Regions from separate parts of the Kitasatospora sp. NPDC127121 genome, predicted to be linked through region 2. Evidence: riboswitches for the same ligand, from Rfam matches in the RefSeq annotation. Region 2 holds a riboswitch; each other region holds the start of a gene.
What was found. Region 2 has a riboswitch for cyclic di-AMP ahead of ACFVHI_RS04015 (M23 family metallopeptidase). Riboswitches for the same ligand answer to the same signal wherever they lie in the genome.
Positions count from the first base shown of each region.

Region 1: linked by a shared signal. The riboswitch ahead of ACFVHI_RS34540 (transglycosylase family protein) and the one ahead of ACFVHI_RS04015 (M23 family metallopeptidase) in region 2 are both predicted to bind cyclic di-AMP.
Region 3: linked by a shared signal. The riboswitch ahead of ACFVHI_RS07100 (NlpC/P60 family protein) and the one ahead of ACFVHI_RS04015 (M23 family metallopeptidase) in region 2 are both predicted to bind cyclic di-AMP.

Region 1 covers NZ_JBHXTQ010000113.1:7,046-11,248, reverse strand. Annotated here, with positions in the region: gene ACFVHI_RS34545 (cytochrome P450) at 111-1,403, shown strand; cyclic di-AMP (ydaO/yuaA leader) riboswitch at 1,614-1,781, shown strand; gene ACFVHI_RS34540 (transglycosylase family protein) at 1,787-2,704, shown strand; gene eno (phosphopyruvate hydratase) at 2,972-4,203, shown strand, end outside.
Region 2 covers NZ_JBHXTQ010000003.1:171,315-175,517, reverse strand. Annotated here, with positions in the region: gene ACFVHI_RS04025 (GNAT family N-acetyltransferase) at 1-243, opposite strand, end outside; gene ACFVHI_RS04020 (hypothetical protein) at 286-1,296, shown strand; gene ACFVHI_RS04015 (M23 family metallopeptidase) at 1,358-2,191, opposite strand; cyclic di-AMP (ydaO/yuaA leader) riboswitch at 2,204-2,362, opposite strand; gene ACFVHI_RS04010 (alpha/beta fold hydrolase) at 2,651-3,532, shown strand; gene ACFVHI_RS04005 (TetR/AcrR family transcriptional regulator) at 3,649-4,203, shown strand, end outside.
Region 3 covers NZ_JBHXTQ010000008.1:36,725-40,927, forward strand. Annotated here, with positions in the region: gene ACFVHI_RS07095 (C40 family peptidase) at 1-242, opposite strand, end outside; gene ACFVHI_RS07100 (NlpC/P60 family protein) at 470-1,615, opposite strand; cyclic di-AMP (ydaO/yuaA leader) riboswitch at 1,626-1,775, opposite strand; gene ACFVHI_RS07105 (NlpC/P60 family protein) at 2,114-3,148, opposite strand; gene ACFVHI_RS07110 (NYN domain-containing protein) at 3,349-4,203, opposite strand, start outside.

The sequences.
Region 1 (4,203 bases), on a different contig from region 2:
AGGCGTCCACGGAGCGTTGGCGGGCCGTCCGTCGGGTGTTGACGATCCGGCCCCGCCGGTCGGGGTCGCCGGAGGCGGTGCGGCCCCGACCCACCGGATACGGTCGACGCATGCCAGTGCAGCCCGACCCCGCCGCCCCGCAGCTCTTCACCTGGGAGTTCGCCACCGATCCGTACCCCGCCTACGCCTGGTTGCGCGAGCACGCCCCGGTGCACCGCACGACGCTGCCGAGCGGGGTGGAGGCCTGGTTGGTGACCCGCTACGCGGACGCGCGGCAGGCGCTGGCGGACAGCAGGCTGTCGAAGAACCCGGCGCACCACAGCGAGCAGGCGCACCGCACCGGGCGGGTGGGAATTCCGGGGGAGCGCCAGGCGGACTTGATGACGCATCTGCTGAACATCGACCCGCCGGACCACACCCGGCTGCGCCGGCTGGTGTCGAAGGCGTTCACGCCGCGCCGGGTGGCGGAGTTCGAGCCGCGGGTGCAGCAACTCACGGACCGGCTGATCGACGGCTTCGCGCAGCGCGGTTCGGCGGACCTGATCCACGAGTTCGCGTTCCCGCTCCCCATCTACGCGATCTGCGACCTGCTGGGCGTCCCGGCCGAGGACCAGGACGACTTCCGGGACTGGGCCGGGATGATGATCCGGCACGGCGGCGGCCAACGCGGCGGCGTGGGGCGGGCGGTGAAGCGGATGCGGGCGTACCTGCTGGAGCTGATCCACCGCAAGCGGGCGGATCCGGGCGAGGACCTGATCTCGGGCCTGATCCGGGCGAGCGACCACGGCGAGCACCTGAACGAGAACGAGGCCGCCGCGATGGCGTTCATCCTCCTGTTCGCGGGGTTCGAGACGACCGTCAACCTGATCGGCAACGGCACGTACGCGCTGCTGCGCAACCCGGAGCAGCGCAGGCTGCTGCAGGAGTCGGTGGTGCGCGGCGAGACGGCGCTGCTGGACACCGGGATCGAGGAACTCCTGCGCTACGACGGGCCGGTGGAGATGGCGACGTGGCGCTTCGCGACGCGGCCGCTGTCGATCGGCGGGGTGGACATCCCGGTGGGCGATCCGGTGCTGGTGGTGCTGGCCGCGGCGGATCGCGATCCGGCCAGGTTCGCGGACGAGAACACCCTGGACCTGGCCCGCACGGACAATCCGCACCTGGGTTTCGGCCACGGGATCCACTACTGCATCGGCGCTCCGCTGGCCCGCCTGGAGGGGCGGAGCGCACTGACCACGCTGCTTTCCCGGCTGCCGGACCTGCGGCTCGCGGAAAACCCGGAGAACCTGCGCTGGCGGGGCGGCCTGATCATGCGTGGCCTGCGGGAACTCCCGGTCGAATTCACTCCGGAGGACCGCTCTCCGCACGCGCCGGTCACGCCGGCCGACGCTCCGACACGCTGACGGCACGTCTCCAGCTCGTCGTGGAGCCAGGTCTGAACCCGCATTAATCCGGACATACCGCCGCCGTTGGTAGGCGATTGACCACGCGCCGTAATTTGTGTGTGATATCGGTGATATGAGCTTGTTATTGGTCTGATGATCTGTCTACTCTCCCTGGAGTTCGCAGCTGCGGACCTCGTGCGCGGAACGCCGAATCCTGCCCGCCGCGTCACGGGAAACCGACCAGACCCTGGGCAGGGGCGGGGGAACCAGGTTTGTTGCCGTTCCCCAACGGCTTGGGGTGAAGCCGCCCGAGCGGAATCGTTTCCGCTTTCGGCGGCCGGGCCACCTCCCGGTCCGAACCCGACAGCTCACCTCGCAGGCGTGCGGAGAGGGACCTCGTCATGCTGTTCGTTGGAACTGGCCGCCACCGTCGTCGCACCCAGACCGAGAAGGCCATCGCCGTCGCCGGTGTGGCCGGCGTCGGACTCGCGATGCCGCTCCTCACCGCCACCGGCGCCTCCGCCGCCCCGGCCTCCACCTGGGACGCCGTCGCCCAGTGCGAGAGCGGCGGCAACTGGAGCATCAACACCGGCAACGGCTTCTCCGGCGGCCTGCAGTTCACGTCCAGCACCTGGAAGGCGTACGGCGGCACCTCCTACGCCCCGCAGGCCAACCAGGCCAGCAAGGCACAGCAGATCTCGGTCGCCGAGAAGGTGCTGGCCTCGCAGGGCCCGGGCGCCTGGCCCGTCTGCTCCCAGAAGGCCGGTCTGAGCAAGGGCGGCGCCCCGGCCTCCGTGGACACCTCCACGGATGCCAAGCCCGCCAAGCAGCCCGCCGCCAAGCCGACCCAGCAGGCGCAGACCCCGAAGCCCGCCCAGCAGCCGGTCCAGCAGGCCGCCCCGAAGCCGGCCGCCCAGCAGCCCGTCCAGCAGGCCCCGCAGCAGACGCAGCCGCAGACCCAGGGCTTCTCCGGCAAGGCCGGCTGGGACGCCGACGCGAAGGTGTACTGGTACCAGAACAACGGCGCCTGGTACTGGACCAGCCACCAGAGCGTCTACCAGCAGTACGCGGGCCAGCCCGCCGCCCAGCCGCAGTACGCGCCCCGCGCCGTGCAGCCCGCACAGTCCGCCCCGGCCGCGCAGCCCGCCGCCGCGCAGGGCGGTCACGACTACACCGTCCGGGCCGGCGACACGCTGTCGACGATCGCCGCCGCCCAGGGCGTGTCCGGCGGCTGGCAGTCGGTGTACGACGGCAACCGCGGCACCGTCGGCGGCAACCCCAACCTGATCATGCCCGGCCAGGTGCTGCACCTCGGCTGAGCGGCCCGGGCCCTGAGCGGCCCGCGCCCTGCGGGCGAAGGGGGACGGGCGCCGTCCCCCTTCGCCCGCATTCCCCCGTATTCGCCCGCTTCGATCGGGCAAGCAGGTGAACTACTGGTGGGTAGCCGGGCCACACGCTGAGACGGGACCGAGGCCAGCGCGGCCCCGGGGGCCGGGGCGGTTAGGCTCTGGTCGTAACGACTCCGCAATCGTCCCGCCGGCAGCACCCAACGTCAGCCGGACCCTGCTTCCGCAAGGAGATGCCTCGTGCCGTCCATCGATGTCGTCGTAGCCCGTGAGATTCTCGACTCGCGTGGCAACCCCACGGTCGAGGTCGAGGTCGGCCTCGACGACGGCAGCACCGGTCGTGCCGCTGTCCCGTCGGGTGCCTCCACCGGCGCCTTCGAGGCGCTGGAGCTGCGCGACGGTGACAAGAACCGCTACTTCGGCAAGGGCGTGGAGAAGGCCGTCCTGGCCGTCATCGAGCAGATCGGCCCGGAGCTCGTCGGCTACGACGCCACCGAGCAGCGCCTGATCGACCAGGCCATGCTCGACCTGGACGCCACCCCGGACAAGTCCTCGCTCGGCGCCAACGCGATCCTGGGCGTCTCGCTGGCCGTGGCGCACGCCGCCTCCGAGGCCAGCGACCTGCCGCTGTTCCGCTACCTGGGCGGCCCGAACGCGCACGTGCTGCCCGTTCCGATGATGAACATCCTCAACGGCGGTTCGCACGCGGACTCCAACGTCGACATCCAGGAGTTCATGATCGCCCCGATCGGCGCGGAGTCCTTCTCCGAGGCCGTCCGCTGGGGCGTCGAGGTCTACCACACCCTCAAGGGCGTGCTGAAGGAGCGCGGCCTGTCCACCGGCCTCGGCGACGAGGGCGGCTTCGCGCCGAACCTGGACAGCAACCGCGAGGCCCTGGACCTCATCACCGAGGCCATCCAGAAGGCCGGCTACGTGCCCGGCCGCGACATCGCGCTCGCCCTGGACGTCGCCGCGTCCGAGTTCTACGAGGACGGCGCCTACCAGTTCGAGGGCAAGGCCATCTCCGCCGCCGAGCTCATCGAGTACTACGCCGAGCTGGTCGACTCCTACCCGCTGGTCTCCATCGAGGACCCGCTGGACGAGTCGGACTGGGACGGCTGGAAGGCCATGACCGTCAAGCTGGGCGACAAGGTCCAGCTGGTCGGCGACGACCTGTTCGTCACCAACCCGGCCCGCCTGGCCAGGGGCATCGAGACCGGCACCGCCAACGCGCTGCTGGTGAAGGTGAACCAGATCGGCTCGCTGACCGAGACCCTGGACGCCGTCGAGCTGGCCCAGCGCAACGGCTACCGCTGCATGATGTCGCACCGCTCCGGCGAGACCGAGGACGTCACCATCGCCGACCTGGCCGTCGCCACCAACTGCGGCCAGATCAAGACCGGCGCCCCGGCCCGCTCCGAGCGCGTCGCCAAGTACAACCAGCTGCTGCGCATCGAGGAGATCCTCGACGA
Region 2 (4,203 bases):
CGGGTCCTCGGCGTCGTCGCGCCGGGTGACGGCCAGCCGGTAGGTGTCCCGCTCCGGCGCCATCGCCTCCTCCAGGTAGAGCTCGATCTGGTCGGCGCAGGTTTCGCGGTCGCGCGGCTCGAAGGGGAGGTAGCGGGTGACCTCCGGGTCGCCGAACAGCCCGTGCAGCGCGTCCACGTCGCCGGGGGTGTGGTGATACTCGCGGATGGCCAGCCGGGGGCCGGTGAGTCGTACGGGGACCATGGCAGCCGACCCTACTCCCGGCCAGCGGTTACCGTTCGAGCTATGAACGACGAAGACCTGCGGCTCGCCCCGCGCACCAGGGCCGCCGACCTGCTCGCCTGGGCGGCGGAAGAGGACCGCACCCCGGTGGCCGAAGCGCCGCTGCGCGCGGTGCTGGCCCTGCTGGAGCTGGGCGAGGGCAGGATGCACGACGGCTGGCCCGAACTGACCTCGAACGCGGTGGAGCACCTGCTGTACGAACGGCTCTACCTGTACGTCCAACCCGAACCGGAGGCGGACCCGTTCGCGTACGGCGCCGCCGTCCGGCTGCTGACCGACCACCAGCGGGCCGCCAAGCGGCTCAACGCCAAGCGCCAGGAGCGGCTGCACGCCGAGGCCGAGTGGCAGGGCGAGGTCGCGGCCGGGCTGCTGCGCCGCGCCGACCTGGTGACCTGGCCCCGGCTGTACGCGCTGCTGCTGCACGCGTACGGGGCGGACGTCACGGATCCGGAGGCGGTGCGGGAGTGGCTGACCGGCTTCCGGGAGCTGGCGCAGGAGGAGCGGCTGGCCAGGTTCGCCGCACTGGCGCAGACCGGCTGGCTGGACGAGGTGGACGAGCAGGGCTGGAGCCCGACCCGGGTGATCTCGGTCGGCATGGCCACCGACGGCGCGCGCCGGCTGCTGGAGCAGGGCCTGATGCGGCGCAGCTACCGCAACCTGACCGAGCTGACCGCGCTGGGGCGGCCGATGCCGGACGAACTGGCCGGGGACTTCGGGGCGTTCGAGGAGGCGGCGGTGGAGGCCGCGCTCGACCTGTACGGGGAGTGGACGGTGCCCGGGCTGCCGCGACTGCTGGTGGAGGAGTTCCCGGACCTCGCGCCGGAGCCGGGGCAGGAGGAGATCGACGCGTATCTGGCGGGGCTGGCGCAAGAGGAGTTCGACGCCCGCCTGAAGGAGCTGGCGGGGCCGGCGCAGGAAGAGCCCGACCCGCACCCGGCGGGGCCGGCCGACCCGGCGGACCAGGAAGACCCGGCGGACCAGGAAGACCCGGCGGCGGACCAGGCGCAGGAGTGACGCGGCGAAGCCCCGGCCGCCGGTGCCTTTCGGTTCCGGCGGCCGGGGCTTCGCGGGTGCGTCAGGGGTTGAGGCCGCGCTGCTGGAACCAGGTCTCCGGGTCGACGGGGGCGCCGCCACCGGGGCGGACCTCCACGTGCAGGTGCGCGCCGGTGACGTTGCCGGTGGCGCCGACCTTGCCGATCTGCTGGCCGGAGCCGACCTTGCCGGAGCCCTTGATGATCGAGGAGAGGTGGCAGTACCAGATCTCGGTGCCGTCGGGCAGGGTCTCGACGATCCGGTAGCCGTACGAGCCGGACCAGCCGGCCGAGGTGATGGTGCCCTGGCCGACCGCGTAGACGGGGGTGCCGGTGTCGGCGGCGAAGTCCAGGCCGGTGTGCAGGTGGGCCCAGTAGCGGGCGCTCTGGCCGTAGTGGGCGGTGAGGTGGTAGTCGCGCACCGGCAGGGTGAGGGCGGCGGCCTTGGCCCGCTCGGCCTCCTCGGCGGCCCGCTTGGCCTCGGCCTCCTTCGCGGCGGCCTTGGCCTCCGCCTCCTTCGCGGCCTGGACGCGGGCGTCCTCCTCGGCGGCGGTGCGCTGGCTGTCGGCCTGCAGCTGGATGCGGGCGGCGAGCGCGAGGCCGGGGTCGGCGGAGAGGGCGACCGGGGTTTCGTCCGGGGTCTCGATGGCGGGGGCGGCGGCCGGGGTGGCGGAGGCGAAGCCGGTGGCGCCCAGGGTGGCGGCGACGGCGGTGACGCCGAGCAACGGGGAGGTCCCACGGACCTGACGCGGCATCCGGTGCCGGTTGGTCTCGGCGTCCGGGCCCGCGTACTCGGGGCCGTCCGGGCCGGGGTGGTCGAGGAGCCGGGTACCTGCTGCGAGGCCGGCCGGGTGTGCCGGGGTGTGCGTCGACGCCACGGAGGCGCGCTCCTTTCCTTCCTTCGCGCCTACCGGGTTAGCTGACGGGTTCGGAGCAGGAAGGTCTCCTACGGCCGGGCCGGAGCCCCGCCGATTCACCCCAAGGAACGTGGTTCCCCGGCTCCCTGACCTGCCCGGAGGCCGGTCGGCGGGATTAGGCGACGGCGCACGGTGCCGTCTGGGTACGGCGTTGAGGACCGCGCTGCGTTATCAAACGTTAATCCTAGGAGGCCCTGATTCCAAGCCGTTCGCCCGGGACGACCGGAGACGGACGGGGCACTCTGGGACGCGAAGGGCGTTTTGTCCCCCTTGAGCCCCTTGGGCACGCTTGAACACCATTGACGCCACCTCACGTGATCGGACGTCAACGGACGGCCCTTCATTCAGGCACTCACCGCCGACCTCCCCCGCTCCACAGGGTGCGAAGGCTTGACGGCTAAGGCTATTAGCCTTAGCTTTATGGCTATCGGCAGCACGCCGAAGCCCCGCACCGGCAGCCCCCGGAGGCCCACCATGAACGCCACCAACGCCCCCACCACCCAGTACCTCGACGTCACCGGCGGCCGCCTCGCCTACGACGACACCCGGCAGGGCGACGGCGCCCCCGTCGTGCTGCTCCCCGGAATGCTCGACACCCGCGCCGCCTACCGGCACCTCCACCCGCTGCTGGCCGCCGCCGGCCGCCGGGTCATCACCATGGACCTGCGCGGCTTCGGCGAATCCTCGATCATCTGGGACGACTACTCCCCCGCCGCCATCGCCACCGACGTCCTCGCCCTACTCGACCACCTCGGCATCGACCGCGCCGTCCTGGTCGGCAACTCCTACACCGGCGCGACGGTCGTCAAGGCCGCCGGCGACGCCCCGGAGCGGGTCGCCGGCATCGCCCTGATCGACGCCTTCGTCGAGAACACCCCGCCCGGCGCCCTCATGCGCGGCGCCCTCCGCGCCATGGGCGCCCTGACCGTCCACTCGCCCGCCTTCTGGGGCCTCTACCACCGCAAGCTGGCCTACCCGGGCGCCAAGCCCGCCGACTTCGACACGTACGTGGCCGGACTCGTCGCCGCCATGCGCACCCCCGGCCGCAAGACCGCCACCCGCGGACACGTCGGCGGGGACTCCGCGCCCGTCGGCTGGACCGCGGCCGTCCGCTGCCCCTCGCTCGTCATCATGGGCAGCAAGGACCCCGACTTCCCCAAGCCGGAGGCCGTCGCCGACCGGCAGGCCGCCGCGCTCAACGCGCGGAAGGTCATGATCGACGGATCCGGGCACTACCCGATGGCCGACAACCCGCAGGCCACCGCCGGCGCCCTGCTGCCCTTCCTCGCCGAACTCGCCTGAGCCCCGCCCACCCCGTCCGCCCACGTCAGCCCCGCCCGCCCACACGCCCCGCCACACCACGCCCCGCCCCGCCCCGCCCCGCCACGTACGCCTTCCACCGACGGAGAGCCCACACCATGCCCCGAGTAGGACTCACCCCCGAGCAGGTCGTCGACCACGCCCTCGCCCTCATCGACGAGCAGGGCGCCGACGCCCTCACCCTGGCCGCCGTCGCCGCCCGGGCCGGGGTCGCCACCCCGTCGCTGTACAAGCACGTCAGCGGCGGCCTCACCGAACTGCGGCGGCTCATCGCCGTCCGGGTCACCGAGGAACTCGCCGACCGGCTCGCCGAGGCCGCCGTCGGCCGCAGCGGGGACGACGCCGTCGCCACCGTGCTGCGCGCCTACCACGCGTACGCCACCGAGCACCCGCACCGCTACAACGCCCTCCCCCAGGCCCCGCAGCCGGACGACGACCTCACCCGCGCGGCCGGCCGGCTCGTCGGGGTGATCATCGCCGTCCTGCGGGAGTACGGCCTCGACGGCGCGGAGGCGATCCACGCCGCCCGCACCGTCCGCTCCGTCGCCCACGGCTTCGCCTCCCTCTCCATCGGCGGCGGCTTCCAGCTCGCCGAAGACCTGGCCACCACCCAGAGCCGCCTCATCACCCTCCTCACCACCGGCCTCCGCACC
Region 3 (4,203 bases), on a different contig from region 2:
ACGGTCGTCTCGCCCTGGAGGCGCTGCTGCGTCTCCAGGGCGGCGTTGTACTTCTCGGACGCCTGCTCGGCCTCGCCGTAGAGCTGTTCCACCTGCGCCTTGACGTCCTTGCGGGTGGGCGTGTCCGGCACGGCGGGGGCGGCCTGGGCGCTGCCGCCCGCCGTCACGCCCAGGGCGGTGGTGGCGGCCGCGGTCAGCACCAGCGCACGGGCGAGCAGTTGGGGACGACGGTGCACGGGCATGGCGGCAGCGGCTCCGATCCGGCGGTGGGGCCCCGCCGCCGCACCAACGCGGGCGGCCCTGGAAGCGGAGTCCGGTGGCAGACGTTAGCGAGTCCGGGCAACCGAGTCCAAACCCCTGCCAACCCGAATATTTGACCCGTAATCGGACATCAGTCCGAGGCGCCGGAAAAGCCGCAGGCCCGGCCTTCCGTGGTGGAAGGCCGGGCCTGGGAGGGCCTGCGCGGGGATCAGACCCGCACGATGGAGGTCAGCGGCATGTTGCCGACCGCCTCGTAGCGGACCGACGCGCCGGGCTTGGGCGCGTGCAGCACCTGGCCGTTGCCGGCGTAGATGCCGACGTGGTGGGCGTCCCCGTAGAAGATCAGCAGGTCGCCGGGCTGGGCCTGGGAGAGGTCGGTGCCGATCCGGGTACCGGCGTGGGCCTGCTCCTGCGAGGTGCGCGGCAGCGCCACGTCGACCTGGTTGAACGCCCAGACCATCAGGCCCGAGCAGTCGAAGGAGCCGGGGCCGGAGGCGCCGTAGACGTACGGGCTGCCGATCTTGGAGGCGGCGATGGACAGCGCCGCGGCGCCGCGCGAGCTGCCGGCGCTCGGCTTGGTGACCGGCGCGGCGGGGGCCTGCGACGCGCTCAGGTCGGTGCGGCTGTTGTCGCGGGAGGAGCGGTCGGCGGCCTGCTGGGCCGCCGCCTGCTGCTGGGCGGCCTTCGCGGCGGCGTCGGCCTTCGCCTTGGCCTCGGCGGCGGCCTTCTCCTCGGCCGCGCGGATCGCCTGGCGCTCCTGCTCGGACAGGGTGTTGAAGAGGTCCTGCGCGGCCTTGAGCTTGCCCTGGACCTCGTCCTTGGCGCTCTTCAGCTGCTGGGTGGTGGTCTCCATCTCGGCGAGCTTGCCCTGGGCCTCGGAGCGCACCTGGTCGAGCTTGCGCTGCTCGTCCTGGAGCTGCTTGAGCTGGCCCTTCTGGGTGCCGCCGGCCTGGTTCAGCGTGTCGGCCTGGCTCAGGAAGGTGTCCGGGCTGGCGGAGAACATCAGCTGGACGGTCTGCGATATGCCGCCGTTGCGGTACTGCTCGCCGGCGATCTCGGCCAGGCCGCCCTGAAGGTCGGTCACCTGCCCCTGCTGCCGCGCCACCTGGTCCTGGAGGTCGGTGACCTGCTTCTGCAGCTGCTGCTGCTTCTCCTGGGCGGCGTTGAGCTTCTCGGTCGCGACCTCGGCCTGCTCGTTGAGCTGGTCGACCTGCTCCTTGACCTGGTCCTTGGTCGGCTGCGGGTCGGCGTGGGCGCCGGACTGCGCGGACAGCGCGACGGCCGCGGCGGCGAAGCCGGTCATGATCGAGACCCGGGTGCGACTAGCGGGCTTGGGACGACGATGGGACGCCACGAAGGCGGACTCCTTCTTCCTACGCCGTCTACCGGGTGAGCTGACGGGTTCGGGCCGGAAGCGTGCCCTACGACGCCTCACGGCCGTTCCACCGGCCGACCTGGCGCCGATTCACCCCGGAGGAACGTGGTTCCCCGGCTCCGTTCGACAGCACCCCCGACTGCTGGGCTCCCCGTCGGGCAGGCACTGGGCCCGCCCCGCTGCGTCACGAACTCGACGGAAACCACCGCCGTCACCCTGGCTGGGCGATCGGGAGTGCGGTGGTTCGGGGCACGACCCTAGTAACTGAACCGTGATCCGTTCAAATCCTTGTCAGAAAAAAGACGGAAGAAGACCAAAGTTCTTTTGTGAATATGACACATAGTGATCACCGTCGTACGCAAAGCTGATCAGTCTTCACCGGGGACTCGCGCGGCGGACAAAACCCGAACGCCACCCCCGGTCGGGGGGTGGCGTGGATCACAGGCCCGGACGGGGCCCTTCGGGCGTGTCGGGCCGTCAGACCCGGCGGATCGTGTTGATCGGCATCGCGTCGACCTTCATCACCCTCACCACGTCGCCGGTGTGCGGCGCGTGCACCACCATGCCGTTGCCGATGTACATCCCGACGTGGTGCCGGTCGGGGCCGTAGATGACCAGGTCGCCCGGCTGGGCCTGGTCCAGCGTGACCTTGGTGCCGACGTTGCCCTGCTCCTGCGAGGTACGCGGCAGCGAGACGCCGGCCTGACCGTACGCCCAGACCATCAGGCCCGAGCAGTCGAAGGTGGTCGAGCCGGTGGCACCCCACACGTACGGCGAGCCCTGCTTGCTCATCGCCTTGGCGACGGCCACGCCCGCGTAGCCGCCGGCCTGCGGGAGGCTGCCGAGGTCGGCGCGGTCGCTGCCGCGCGAGGCGCGGTCGTCCTGCTGCTGCTGGGCCCGCAGCGCGGCGCGGTCGGAGGCGCTGAGCGAGTTCAGCAGGTCCTGCGCGGCCTTGAGCTTCTGGTTGACGTCCGTCTTGGCCTGGTTCAGGTCCTTGGTGGTGGAGTCGAGCGAGGCCAGGACGGCGGCGGCCTCGGACTTCTCCTGGTCCAGCCGGCGCTGCTGGTCCAGCAGCCCCTTGAGCGCCTCGGACTCGCTGGCGCTGGCCTGCTGGGCGCTGGACGCCTTCTCCAGGTAGCCGGACGGGTCCGAGGAGAGCATCAGCTGGACGGACGGGTCGATGCCGCCGGTGCGGTACTGCTCGCCCGCCACGCCGGCCAGGCCGGTCTGGAGCTGGGTCATCTCGTCCTGGCTGCGGGCCACCTTGTCCTGCAGTTGGTCGGACTGCTTGCGGAGCTGGTCGGCCCGCTCCTTGGCGCCGTTGTACTTCTCCGCCGCCTGCTCCTGGTCCTGCTGGAGCTGGTCGATCTGCGCCTTGACGTCGCTCTTGCTGGGCTGGGGCGCGGCGTGCGCGGCGACCTGCGCGGAGAGGGCGACCGCGGTCGCCGCGGCAGCGGTGAGCACGGAGACCCGGGCACGGCTCGGCTGCTTGGGACGGCGGTGGGAGGCCAAGGGAATTGCTCCTTCTTCCATCGGCCTCACCCGATCAGGTGAGAATCCGGAAAATAGGTTTGACGCCACACCCTAGGGAAGATCCACGGGTTTTGCCACTCCCCCGAAGGCGTGAACTCCACTTCCCCCGCAGGCTTCACCGGATGTGCACACCGCCGCAAACCGGGCGCTGACCAGGCGTCATTCCGTCGCGGCAGCCGTCAGGGCCGCGCCAGCCGGTTCAGCAGCAGAACGGAGGCCACGGGGCGCGCGCCCGCCTTCCGCACGCCCTCCGCGACCTCCCGGTCGGTGGACACCACCACCACCGGACGCCCCTGCGGCTCGGCCCGCACCAGACGGCGGATCAGCTCGTCCGCGGTCTCGCCGGTCCGGCTGAACCGCACCCGCACCCCCCGCGGTGGCGCCATGATCACCGGAACGTCCAGGTCCTGCCCGTCGAACACGCAGGTGACCTCCGCCTGCGTGCGCTGGGCCAGCATCGCCAGCCCGCCCAGCAGCCGGATCCGCTGCTGCTCCAGCGGAAGCGTCGGATAGCCCGTCTTGGTCACGTTGTAGCCGTCCACCACCAGGTGCACCTGCGGGATCGCCAGCAGCTGGTCCAGCAGCGCCGGATCGTCGTCGGCCAGACCGCGCCGGGCCACGTCGTGCGGCGAGGCCGCCCCCGGCACCACCGCCTCCACCAGGTCCCCCGGCCGGATCTGGGAGACCGGCAGCGCCAGCTCCCGCTGGAGCCCCTGCGCCGACTGCAGCACCGTGTCCAGCAGCAGCCGCAGCCGCATGTCCTCGACGCTGCGGCCCTCGCGGGCCGACCGGCGGCCCTGCTCGGCCGCCGTCTCCAGCTCGCCGACCCGGTGCCGCAGCCGCCGCGCCTCGGACTCCGCGGCGCCGCGCTCGACGGCCGCCTGCGCCCTCGCGGCCTCCAGCTCGGCGGTCAGCCGCCTGGTCTCGGCCTGCGCCCGGCGGGTGTCGCTCTCCAGCGAGCGCACCTTCTTCCGCAGCGACTCGGCCTCCCGGCGGACGTCCTCGGACTCCGCACGCTGCCGCTCCAGGTCCGC